Regions from separate parts of the Rhodococcus sp. UYP9 genome, predicted to be linked through region 1. Evidence: riboswitches for the same ligand, from Rfam matches in the RefSeq annotation. Region 1 holds a riboswitch; each other region holds the start of a gene.
What was found. Region 1 has a riboswitch for cobalamin ahead of ABIB36_RS07775 (ABC transporter substrate-binding protein). Riboswitches for the same ligand answer to the same signal wherever they lie in the genome.

Region 2: it holds a riboswitch for cobalamin, as region 1 does, so the genes downstream of both, ABIB36_RS10570 (magnesium chelatase subunit D family protein) here and ABIB36_RS07775 (ABC transporter substrate-binding protein) in region 1, are expected to answer to the same signal.
Region 3: it holds a riboswitch for cobalamin, as region 1 does, so the genes downstream of both, metE (5-methyltetrahydropteroyltriglutamate--homocysteine S-methyltransferase) here and ABIB36_RS07775 (ABC transporter substrate-binding protein) in region 1, are expected to answer to the same signal.

Annotation. Positions count from the first base shown of each region.
Region 1 is NZ_JBEPPH010000002.1:309,101-313,274, reverse strand. Features, by position in the region: gene ABIB36_RS07785 (ABC transporter ATP-binding protein) at 1-455, opposite strand, end outside; gene ABIB36_RS07780 (FecCD family ABC transporter permease) at 452-1,540, opposite strand; gene ABIB36_RS07775 (ABC transporter substrate-binding protein) at 1,540-2,535, opposite strand; cobalamin riboswitch at 2,636-2,781, opposite strand; gene ABIB36_RS07770 (GAF domain-containing protein) at 2,826-4,127, opposite strand; gene ABIB36_RS07765 (IclR family transcriptional regulator) at 4,173-4,174, opposite strand, start outside.
Region 2 is NZ_JBEPPH010000003.1:182,660-186,833, reverse strand. Features, by position in the region: gene mqo (malate dehydrogenase (quinone)) at 1-1,061, shown strand, start outside; gene ABIB36_RS10575 (GNAT family N-acetyltransferase) at 1,075-1,578, shown strand; adenosylcobalamin-variant (AdoCbl-variant) riboswitch at 1,592-1,694, shown strand; gene ABIB36_RS10570 (magnesium chelatase subunit D family protein) at 1,772-3,721, shown strand; gene cobO (cob(I)yrinic acid a,c-diamide adenosyltransferase) at 3,733-4,174, shown strand, end outside.
Region 3 is NZ_JBEPPH010000001.1:263,052-267,225, reverse strand. Features, by position in the region: gene ABIB36_RS01355 (MarR family winged helix-turn-helix transcriptional regulator) at 1-99, opposite strand, end outside; gene metE (5-methyltetrahydropteroyltriglutamate--homocysteine S-methyltransferase) at 221-2,476, opposite strand; cobalamin riboswitch at 2,602-2,846, opposite strand; gene ABIB36_RS01345 (3-deoxy-7-phosphoheptulonate synthase) at 3,050-4,174, shown strand, end outside; gene ABIB36_RS01340 (alpha-ketoglutarate-dependent dioxygenase AlkB) at 4,143-4,174, opposite strand, start outside.

The sequences.
Region 1 (4,174 bases):
GCGCGGGCAATGGAGACACGTTGCCGCTCACCGCCGGACAATGCGCCGACATCACGGTCGGCCAGAGCGGACAATTCCATCCGATGCAAACAGGATGCCACTACCTCGTCGTCGGATGCGGTCGGGGGAGAGAACCAGCCGCGGTGCGGCACCCTCCCGAGCGCGACCGATTCTCGGACCGTCAGTCCCACGGACGCCTCGGGTTCCTGTGCTGCGACGCCGACGGTCCGGGCCAGTTCCGCGCGTTTCATCGACCGTGTGTCGACATGGTCGACGAGGACGGAACCGGATGCCGGTGTCAGCGCACGGTAGCAGCAGCGCAGCGCCGTGGTCTTACCTGAACCGTTGGGTCCGACGAGCCCCAGAATTTCCCCGGGGCGGACGCTGAAATCGATGCTGTGCAACACTTCTCGTGATCCGAGCCGGGCAGTGACCTCGTGTATCGACAGAGTCATCGCTCGGCCCTTCCGTACTGACGAGAGAGCATGAACACGAAGATCGGTGCGCCGACCAGTGCGGTGACCACTCCGACCGGCACCTCGGTGCTGCTGGCAACCGATCGCGCAAGCGTATCTGCCCCCACCAACGCGACCGCCCCGAGCAGCGCCGCCACGGGAAGCAACCTGATGGCCCGGGTACCGACGATGTACCCCGCGAGATGAGGTACGAGCAAACCCACGAAACCGATTCCGCCACCGACGGATACGGCCGCACCGGCAAGCATCGAGACTGCCAGGAGCTGAAGTACACGGAATCGCTGGACGTTCAATCCCAGAGCCGCGGCGCCGTCGTCACCCGTCTTCAGCAGGTCAATCCGCGGCGCACTGAGCAACACCACGGTGCCGACCACCAGGAGTGCGAGAGTGGGGAAAGTCAGCGTCGACCAGCGCGCGTCGCCGAATCCTCCTGCCAGCCAATGCAACACACCGCTCAGGGTGTGTTCGTCGGCGAATACGAGAAGAGTGAAGGTGATCAACGCCGAGAACACGGCGCCCAATGCGACGCCGACGAGGATGATCGCCGTCGACTGTGGGTACCTGCCACCGATCAACAATGCCAGGAACAACGGGATCATCGCCCCGATGAAGGCGGCCGCTGGAATGGTGAAGACCCCGAGCGCACCCGCTCCGATACCGAGCACCATCACCACCACGACGCCGAAGCCCGCTCCCGAGGAGACTCCCAGCAGGTACGGATCAGCAAGCGGGTTACGCGTGACTGCCTGTGCGACACCGCCCGCGATCGCAAGCGAGGCACCGACGACCGCTGCCGTCAACGACCGCGGAAGACGTGAGTCGAGGACGATCACTGCGCGAGCCTCGGTCCACCAGGAGTCGAACGCTCCCGGCATCACCTTGTGCATCACGATCGCCCAGACGTCGCCGACGGGAATCCGCACCGACCCGAAGGATGCTGCCGCGGCGATCGCAGCCAGAAGACCGATGGTCAGCAGTGCAAGAACCACTCCGAGCGGAAAGCGTGAACGCCGGTTCGACGCGGGTTCGACAGGCGCAGTGCGTGTTTCGACGGCGGTAGCCATCAGTCCTGGAACCGGTCCGGGTGCAGTGCGCGTGCGATGGTGTCCACGCTCATCACCAGTCGCGGGCTCTCGAAGAAGTCGTCGAGCGGTACGACGATGAAGTTGTCGCGTTGGACGGCAGGCGTCGTCGCCATGATCGGTTGACTTTTCAGGAAGTCGATCTTGCCCTGCGCGGAGGTATCACCGTAGTCGAGGACGACGATCGCCTGTGGTGCGCGTTCGCCGATGATCTCCCACGTCGTGTCCAGGTAAGGCCGCTCGCCTTCGGGGAAGATGTTCGTCGCCCCGGCGTAGTCCGCGATGACCTGCCCGACGCCGACGCCCCCGATGGTCGTGGGAACGTCTTCACCGGAGTCGTAGAAGAACGTCGGGGTCGGAGGCACGCCGGTCAATTTCTCGCCCACCGCGTTCAGGCCTGCCACGACCCCGTCGGTGACGTCTTTCGCAGCATCCTCGGCTCCCAGGATCTCACCGAGTTGGGAATAGTCGTCTTCGAGCATCCCGATGTCGGGGAATCCCGATCCGCAATACTCGGAGAACAGGAACGTCGCGATGCCGACGTCGGTGAACGATTCGCGGGAGCGGCCTTCCTTGTCGTTGAATGCGCTTCGCATGCCGCCCACGACGAGGTCGGGGTCGAGATCGAGGATCTGCTCTTTCGTCGGGTATTCATCGGCGAGGCCGGTGATCTGTGCGAATGCATCTGCCGTCTCCGCAGTGGGCGACGCGTTCTGGTAGCCCATCCCGACGATCCGGTCCGCGACTCCCATCGCGATGAGCACCTCGGTGACGTGGTCGTTCATGGAAACGATGCGTTGCGGAGGGACATCGAATTGCTGGGTGAGGTCGCAGTTGGAGATGGAGACCGGCTCGTCGAACGCGGCCCCGGTCGAGGTGGCGTCTACCAAGTCGCCACGCGAACAGCCCGCGAAGAGCAGCGCTGCAGCGGATCCGACCGCGACAATTCGGACGATGGAGGGAGTAGATGGTGACATATGAACCTCACTGGAGCTCAGAGCCACGAAATTGAGAGTCGACGCGCAGCAAAAAATCACCCACGCGCAGGACTGCCGATTCGTAGACCACGACGAATAGGTGTCGCACACACAGCCGCTGGGTAATCGGACTCGCCATCTCTACGAGAAGAGACAGCCCACCGTTGCGGGTCAGCGCCGGATTTCGACCGGCTTCCCCCTGCGACTGGCTTGCTTAGTGCTTCGTCCAGCAGTATGCACGAGAGCTTTCGGCAGCAGTCGAGCGCGCCTACCGAGCGCTCAACATGTCGTCAGCTGATACGTCGTGCCCGAACCGCGGGTGCCGAAGAATGCGGCAGCAGTCTGCTGATGTCCTCGGGCAGCAAAATTTCGACGGTCGCCGACGCGTCGAACCGGTAGGGCTGGGTCATGACCACGCCGGACAACTGCTTTCGGAGGCGTGACATTTCGGCTCGCACGGTGATCGCCCTTCCGCCGTCACCGAAGAGATCCGCCGCCATCTGTGCCGCAGTCCGCCCCTCCCGATGGCACGCCAGGAGGTAGAGAATCTCTGCGTGACGAGGCGTCGGCTCGTGTGTCCACTCCCCGACCTCGCTACGGATCTGTACCCGCGTGTGCTGCGGATGGCGTAAGTCGATGTAGATCGTGGTGGCCCCGGCCGTCTCGGATACCGATGCGCTCTCCGCCATCCCGGTCGGCCGGACGAGCCAACCACCGGGCAACGGCTCGACTTCACACACACCGAGCGTCGGCATCCAGAATCGTCCCGTGGCCAGATCCTCGGGCAGTAGAACTCGAGTGCGCAGCGCTATGGACGAGGTGGCCGCTACCCACCCGTTGGCGTCGACGGCCAATGCGGGGGAATGCAGCCGGGCGAGCATGGGGGCAGCGACCGAACGCAGCCGGTCCAAGTTCTGCCGATGATGTTCACGCAGTTGGAATTCGGCAAGACGGGCAATGGCATCGACCAATGCGAGGGTCGTCGGGTGCACGGTGTTTGCGGGCCCGCTGACATCCAGTGCGCCGAGGACGTGACCGGTGCGCGGGTCCTTGATGGGCGCGCCTGCGCACGTCCACGGATGGTGACTGCGCACGTAGTGTTCCGCGGAAAATATCTGCACGGCCCGACGTGAAACCAACGCTGTTCCGATGGCATTGGTTCCTACCGAATCCTCGGCCCAGCTGGCGCCCTCGACGAATCCGAGTCCGTCTGCGCGATCGAGCACCGATGTCGAGCCACTGCGCCACAACACCCGCCCGTGACGATCCGCCACGACGAGAATGTTGTTGCCGTCCTGGACCACCGATTCCAAACCTCGAGCCAGATCGTCGAGGACGTCGAACAGACCCGAATCTCGACGGCTCAGCTCGAGATCGGAGATGTCGACGAGCGAGGGTGAGATCGATTTCTGTTCGGGATCGATCCCGAGAGTCTGCAACCGACGCCACGAGTCGCCGATCACCTCGCGCGGCCGGGCGGGACCCTTACCGCCCGCCATTGTCGCGTCGTAGACGGCCGCCAGTATCTGCGCGTAGCGGCGCGGGTCTTCACCTGCCGCCAGCGCAGGCTCGGGACCTGTCGACTGAGTCATTGCCGACAATTGTGCGCCAGCTCACATCGCTATGCAGAGGTGGGGTC
Region 2 (4,174 bases), on a different contig from region 1:
GTCCGGACGAGTTCACGCGTCGACTTCCCCTCATGGGTGCGGGCCGCGACTTCTCCGATCCCGTCGCCCTCAACTGGAGCGACAACGGAACGGACGTCGACTTCGGCGCGCTCACCCGCCAACTTCTGAACTACCTCTCCGGCGCCGGCGCCACCGTGCACTTCGGAAACGACGTGCGCAACATCTCGAAGCAGTCGGACGGAACGTGGGACGTCAAGGTGGCAAACCTTCGCACCGGTTCCAAGAAGACGGTCAACGCCAAGTTCGTGTTCGTCGGCGCGGGTGGCGGTGCTTTGCATCTGCTCCAGAAATCGGGCATCAGCGAGATCAAGGGCTTCGGAGGGTTCCCGGTCAGCGGTGAATGGCTGCGCTGCACCAACCCCGAGCTCATCGATCAGCACTCGGCCAAGGTGTATGGCAAGGCGTCGGTAGGTGCGCCCCCGATGTCGGTGCCCCACCTCGACACACGTGTCATCGGCGGGAAGCCCGGTTTGCTCTTCGGTCCGTACGCAGGATGGTCGCCGAAGTTCCTCAAGGAAGGAAAGTTGACCGATCTTCCTTCGTCGGTCAAGCCGGGGAACCTGATGTCGATGCTCGGCGTGGGCGTCACCGAGCTCGGACTCGTGAAGTACCTGCTGAGCGAACTGTCGCAGTCGCAGGCCGATCGCGTGGACACGCTTCGTGAATTCGCACCCAAGGTTCTCGACAAGGACTGGGAGATCGTCACCGCCGGGCAGCGAGTCCAGGTGATTCGAAAGAAGGGCCGCGGCGGAGTTCTCGAATTCGGCACTGCGGTGATCAACGCTGCAGACGGAACGATCGCGGGCCTGCTCGGTGCGTCGCCGGGTGCTTCCACCGCGGTACCGGCGATGCTCGATGTGTTGCAGCGTTGCTTCGGCGACCGCTACGAGGCGTGGCAGCCCAAGCTCAAGGAAATGGTGCCTTCGCTCGGGGTCAAATTGGCAGAGGATCGTTCGCTGTTCCGCGAAATATTCGACTGGACCTCGCGTGCGCTCGAGCTGGACGAGTCGTCCCAACTCGCACAGCACACCGGCGTGTGATAGCAACAGGCCTATGACAACGCAAGCTGCTGCCCTCAAGCGCTCCTGGGCATTGGACCTGTCCAACAAGACCCTGTACGACCTGCTGAAGCTGCGTGTCGAGGTTTTCGTCGTCGAGCAGGCGTGTGCCTACCCCGAACTCGACGGTCGAGATCTGCTCACCGAGACGAGGCACTTCTGGCTCGAACGTGACGGCGAAGTGGTGTGCACGCTGCGTCTGCTCGAGGAGCACGACAACGGCGAGAAGGCCTTCCGCATCGGCCGTCTGTGCACGCAGCGCTCGGCGCGGGGGCAGGGGCACACCACGCGTATCTTGCGTGCTGCCCTTGCCGAGGTCGGGTCCTCTCCTTGTCGTATCAACGCACAGAGCTACCTGGTGGACATGTACGCGAAACACGGCTTTCTTCCCGATGGTGAGGAAGTTCTCGAAGACGGGATTCCGCACACGCCCATGCGTCGGGGCGGCGGAACCCCGTGGGGAGAGGCGTCGGGCGGCAGTAAGGTCGAACGACGGTAGGGTTCGATCAACGGAGCTGATGCGGGGAAGTCCTGTGTGATTCAGGCGCGGTCCCGCCACTGTGTACGAGTAGGCCGATTGTCGGCAGCCTCGTAAGCCAGATCACCGCACAGCATCGAAATTACTTTGTCCACTTCTTCGGTGGGCATCGAAAGTCCTCGGCGCGGAAACCGAGGAATGAAGGGGATCGAAAGTGCAGCAGGCCGTTGGATCTTCAGAACCCGGTTATCCGTTCAGCGCGATAGTCGGCCAAGACCAGCTTCGATTGTCATTGATCCTGTGTGCGGTGCACCCAGGAATCGGTGGTGTCCTCGTCCGCGGTGAGAAGGGGACGGCGAAGTCCACTGTCGTACGCGCACTCGCGACGCTGCTTCCGAACATCGAGGACGATGGCGAGAGCCGACCAGCCCGGTTGGTAGAGCTTCCGGTCGGCGCGACCGAGGACCGCGTGGTCGGTTCGCTCGATCTCGAGAAGGTGCTGCGAGACGGCGAACGTGCATTCCAGCCGGGATTGTTGGCCGCAGCCCATCGGGGAGTGCTGTACGTGGACGAGGTGAACCTTCTGCATGATCACCTGGTCGATGTTCTGCTCGACGCCGCTGCGATGGGGCGTGTCCACATCGAACGCGACGGGGTTTCACATTCGCATCCCGCGCAGTTCGTCCTCGTGGGAACGATGAATCCCGAAGAGGGCGAGCTTAGACCACAGCTGTTGGATCGCTTCGGGCTCGCCGTGGAGGTCACTGCCTCTCGCGACGTGGACATCCGAATGGACGTCGTGCGAAGGCGTCTGAACTACGAGCGCGACCCCTTTACGTTTGCTGCACGCTATGCCGACGAGGACGCGGACATCGCCGCACATATCGTCGCGGCTCGACTCGTATTGGATCAAGTGGAACTCGACGACACCGAACTTCGTCGAATTGCGGCATTGTGTGCGTCGTTCGACGTCGACGGGATGCGAGCGGACCTCGTAGTCGCAAGGACCGCTTCGGCGCACGCGGCATGGCGAGGCTCGCCGAAGGTCGAGGAGTCCGACGTGCGGGTCGCTGCGGAATTGGCATTGCCGCATCGCCGCAGGCGTGACCCGTTCGACGAGCCGGGGATCGACGAGAGTGCACTCGACGATGCCATGCGCGAGGCCGCAGAACAGGCCGACTCCGCGAAGCCGGAATCCGGCCAGAAGTCCGACGAACCGACCGATCCCGAACCGACCGATCCCGAACCTACCGATCCCGAACCTACGGATTCAGGACCTGATCCGGATGACGACGGCGGTGGTGCACCCAGACCGGACCAGTCGGATCCACCGTCCGGCAACGGATCTCGTGACCGTGATGCAGCAGCTCCCGGATCGCAGTTTCGCGCGCGGTTGATGGAAGTTCCCGGTGTCGGCGAGGGAGCGCCCGGCCGTCGCTCCCGGTCGCGTGCTGCGCAGGGGCGGGTGGTGCGCCCGACCACCGAGCGCGGCAAGGGACTTCACCTCATCGGGACATTGTTCGCCGCGGCCGAGGATCAAGTCGCGCGCGGACGAACATCCGGAAAGTTCCGACTCGAGCCCGCGGACCTACGCGGGGCGATTCGTGAAGGTCGCGAAGGCAACCTCATCGTGTTCGTTGTCGACGCATCCGGATCGATGGCTGCACGTGATCGGTTGTCCGCCGTGACGGGAGCAGTGCTGTCGCTACTGCGCGATGCATACCAACGGCGCGACAAGGTTGCGGTCATCACTGTTCGAGGGCGCGAGGCCGAGTTGGTTCTCCCGCCGACGTCGAGCGTCGACGTCGCTGTCACCCGCTTGCGCAGAATGAAGACCGGTGGGAAATCGCCACTGGCACAGGGCTTCCTGCGGGCACGTGAGGTCGTCCTTCGAGAGAAGGTCAGAGATCCGCTGCGCCGTGCGCTCGTCGTCGCGATGACCGATGGGCGAGCGACGGGCGGTGTCGATCCGGTCGGGCGCGCACGTATCGCTGCGTCGCGTCTGGCAGCCGACGGGACTGCGTCGGTTGTCGTGGACTGCGAATCGGGCATGGTCCGTCTCGGACTGGCCGCCGATTTCGCCCGGCATCTACAGGGTGGCTACGTGCGGCTTGCCGACCTTTCGGCAGAGCATGTGGCCGCCGTCGTTCGCGCAGCGGCCTGAGAGGACGAGCAATGCCACAGGGAGTACCACTTGCGGGAACCGTTCCCGACGACGGCCTGACTACGCGTCAGCGCCGCAATCAAGCACTTCTCGCAGTGCACACCGGGCCGGGCAAGGGCAAGTCTACGGCGGCCTTCGGGATGGCACTGCGGGCGTGGAATCAAGGATTCGACGTCGGAGTGTTCCAGTTCGTGAAGAGTGCGAAATGGAAGGTCGGCGAGGAATCGACATTCAAACTACTCGGCGAACTGCACGAGACTCAGGGCACCGGCGGGGCCGTCGAGTGGCACAAGATGGGCGAGGGGTGGTCCTGGACGCGCAAGAAGGGTTCGGACGTCGACCACGCCGCCGCAGCTGCTGAAGGCTGGGCCGAAATCTCTCGAAGATTGAGCGAGGAGACGCACCGCTTCTACGTGTTGGACGAATTCACCTACCCACTCAAGTGGGGGTGGG
Region 3 (4,174 bases), on a different contig from region 1:
GAGTTTGTCGAGGATCGGGCGATAGGCGGCAGTGGTCGCTCGCGATGCCGAGTACAACGCAAAGCACACCTGGCGATCGAGTGCGAGTTCGTTGGTCACGTGCACAAAGGTAGCGCACGTTTAAGTTGTTCGCAACCTATCTGGGCTGACTGCACACTATCTCGCCGTTTCGACGGGATTCCGCCGATCGAGCCAGACAGTGTGCAGTCAGGGTTCGAAACTACCGAGCCAGAGCAGCGGCCTCTACTAGATTGCGCAGCGAGGCTTCGACCTCGGCGTTACCTCTGGTCTTGAGCCCGCAATCCGGATTGACCCACAGGCGCCCTGCCGGAACGGCCTTCAATGCGGCCTGCAAGGAGGCGGTGATCTCCTCGACGCTCGGAACCCGCGGTGAATGGATGTCGTACACCCCTGGACCTACGCCGAGATCGAATCCGACGTCGTTGAGATCGTCGAGGACTTCCATGTGGGAGCGAGCAGCCTCGATCGACGTCACATCGGCATCGAGTGCGACGATCGCATCGATCACCTCGCCGAACTCCGAGTAGCACAGGTGCGTATGGATCTGCGTGGAATCCGCTACCCCTGACGTCGACAGCTTGAATGCTCGTACAGCCCAGTCCAGGTAGGCATTCTTGTCCTTTGCGCGCAACGGGAGCAGTTCGCGTAGTGCGGGTTCGTCCACCTGGACGATCGCAATCCCCGCCGATTGCAGGTCGACGGTTTCGTCGCGGATGGCCAGTGCGACCTGATCTGCGGTGTCGGCCAGCGGTTGATCGTCGCGAACGAACGACCACGCGAGGATCGTCACAGGGCCGGTCAGCATGCCCTTGACCGGCTTGTCCGTCAGTGACTGGGCAAAGGCGATCCAGTCGACGGTCATCGCGCCCGCCCGGCTCACATCACCGAACAGGATGGGCGGACGCACGCAACGCGAACCGTAGGACTGAACCCAACCATTGGCTGTGGCCGCGAAGCCGTGCAAATGTTCCGCGAAGTATTGCACCATGTCGTTGCGCTCCGGCTCGCCGTGTACGAGAACATCGAGGCCCAACTTCTCCTGCAGTGCAATGACATCGGCGATCTCCGCTTGCATGCGACGCACGTACTCGGCGTCGTCGATCTCGCCCTTGCGCAATTCGGCCCTGGCGATACGGATCTGGGTTGTCTGCGGGTACGAACCGATGGTCGTAGTGGGAAGCGACGGGAGGTCGAGTCGAGCAGCTTGGGCCACCCGACGGTCGGCAGCGGGGCTGCGATCGACTCCCACACCACCCTCTAGTCGCGTGCGAACCGCATTGTCGTGCACTCGGGGGTCGGTGCGACGGGATTCCGCAGCGACGCGTGCCGCAGCGAGTTCGGTTGCAACAGAGTCGGTTCCCTCTCGAAGTGCACGCGCGAGCACGGTCACCTCCTCGACCTTTTCTGCGCCGAACGCCAGCCACGACCGCAGTGGATCCACGATCTGCGTCTCGGCGTCGAGCGTGTACGGAACATGAAGTAGCGAGCAGGAACTCGACACGGCGAGCGCACCGGCGCTGCCCAACAGGCTCGCCAGCGTGGCCAGAGCTCGGTCCAGATCGGTCCGCCAGACATTGCGGCCGTCGACGATTCCTGCCACGAGAAGCTTGCTCGCCAGAGCGGGTACCGCAGCGACCTGCTCGACGGTTCCCGGGGCCGTGAGATCGACCGACAATCCCTCGATACCGGTCGAGGCGAGTACGGGCAACGCGTCACCGAGGTACCCGAAGTACGACGCCAGCAGTATCGCCGGCCTCCCCTCGACGGCGCTGAGGTAGTCGTAGGCGCGTCCGGCGGCGGCGAGTTCGGCTTCGGTTCGATCCGCCACGAGAGCAGGCTCGTCGATCTGCACCCATTCGGCACCTGCGTCGGACAGCTGTGTCAACAGATCCGCGTACAGCGGGAGGATTTCGTCGAGACGGTCCAGCAGCGGAGCATCACCGCCGACAGATTTCGAGAGGAGCAAGAATGTGACCGGACCGACGATCACCGGACGGGCCGGAATGTCCAGTGCGCGAGCCTCGTTCAGTTCGCTGAGAATCTTCTCGGGGTGGAGCGTGAATGTTGTGCTCGGGGAGATCTCGGGCACGAGGTAGTGATAGTTGGTGTCGAACCACTTGGTCATTTCCAGGGGCTGCACGGTGTCGTTACCACGCGCGGCGGCGAAATACCGGTCGAGATCGTCCTCGATGTCGCTTACCCGTTCGGGCAGGGCGCCGAGGAGGACCGCGGTGTCGAGCACCTGGTCGTAGTACGAGAACGTGTTGATCGGTACGGAGTCGAGCCCCGCGGCCTTCAGCGAAAGCCAGTCGTTCTCGCGTAGGTGCTTGGCGACAGCGCCGAGCGCGGCGGCATCGATCTTTGCGGCCCAGTAGGACTCGACAGCCTTCTTCAGTTCGCGCTTCGGGCCGATTCGGGGTGAACCGAGAACCGTCGCGGTGAATTCGAATGTCACTTCGTGTGTCTCCAGATACATGGCGTGATGGGTGGAACACCACCGTGCGCGCGAGTACGCCTGAGCCCAAGACGAGACTTCAGGTCTACTCGCCCACTCCACGGGGCGGTGAACCGCTACGCACGGCGTGCGCAGCACAGAAGGCAGGTATTCGGACTCGCAGGCGCGCGATTCTTCGAGTAAAGCTCGAGAAAAGCTCCTAGTGGCCGTCGCTTCCCAGAGAGGCTTCTCCAGTGCTTGATAGACGGCGGTCGTTCCTGCATACCGCTGCGGGACAATCCCGGATTCTCACCGGGTTCCCTCTTGCGTCGCCGTTGCGGACTTCGGGGCTCCTCTTGGCCGCGGGCGAACCGACTGCATGCATGAGCATAGGCGCTCGGCAGCCTCCGGAGAAAGGGCTGCTACTCTCGGCATCATGACGCGCACGTATCTTTGGTTTAGCAGGCCGGCCCCGGGTGGGTCAGCCAGCGACACCATGCGCTGACACCCCACCCCACGAGCCGGAATCGGACCGGCTCGAAGTGCGCGTGGATTCACCGTGAACGAGTCGGTCTGGGAACAGGATCTTTTTCCATGACCATCGACACCAACACCACCGACATCAACACCATCGACCCAGCTCTGCACGATTCTGCTCTGGACGATCGACGGACGATCAGTATCAGTCCGCTTCTGTCGCCGCGGACCGTTCGGCGTGAGCATGCGGCAGACGATGCAGTGGCAGCCGTGGTACGACGCGGTCGCGACGGCGTCGTCGACATCCTCGACGGACGTGACGACCGGCTGATCGTCGTCGTCGGACCGTGCTCGGTGCACGACACCACCGCGGCGATGGACTACGCCCGGAGATTGGCCACGAAGGCCGCCGAACTCGACGACCGCCTGCACATCGTCATGCGCGTGTACTTCGAAAAGCCGCGGACCACTCTCGGCTGGAAGGGCCTGATCAACGACCCGCATCTCGACGGCAGTTTCGACATCAACGAAGGCCTCCGTGTGGGCCGCCAGCTGCTCGTCGACATCTCGAGTCTCGGCCTTCCGGTCGGATGTGAATTCCTCGACCCCATCACCCCTCAGTACATTGCGGACCTGGTCAGCTACGGTGCCATCGGCGCACGAACCGCAGCCAGCCAGGTGCACCGTCAACTGTGCAGCGCGTTGTCGATGCCCGTCGGAATCAAGAACTCGACCGAGGGGGATGTTCAGGTCGCGGTCGACGGAACGCGGGCGGCGGCGTCGAGTCATGTCTTCCCCGGAACTGATCTCGACGGTCATTCCGCGTTGATCAGAACCGTCGGGAATCCCGACTGTCATGTGATCCTTCGCGGCGGCACCGACGGTCCGAACTACGACGCGGAGACTGTCGCCGACACCATCGCGCGACTCCGGAAGTCGAATCTTCCCGAGCGAGTGGTGATCGACGCGAGCCACGGCAACAGCCGAAAAGACCACAACAAGCAGGTCGATGTCGTGACGGACGTGTCGGCACGGCTAGCAGCAGGCGAGCAGGGGATCGTCGGTCTCATGTTGGAGAGCTTCATCGAAGCTGGACGGCAGGATCTGACTCTCGGCCATGCGAACGAATTGACCTACGGTCAGTCGATCACCGACGCATGCCTGGATTGGGACACCACTGCGGCACAACTCGACGCACTCGCGGCCGCGGTCAGCGAACGCCGCGCGGGCGGAACTGCACGC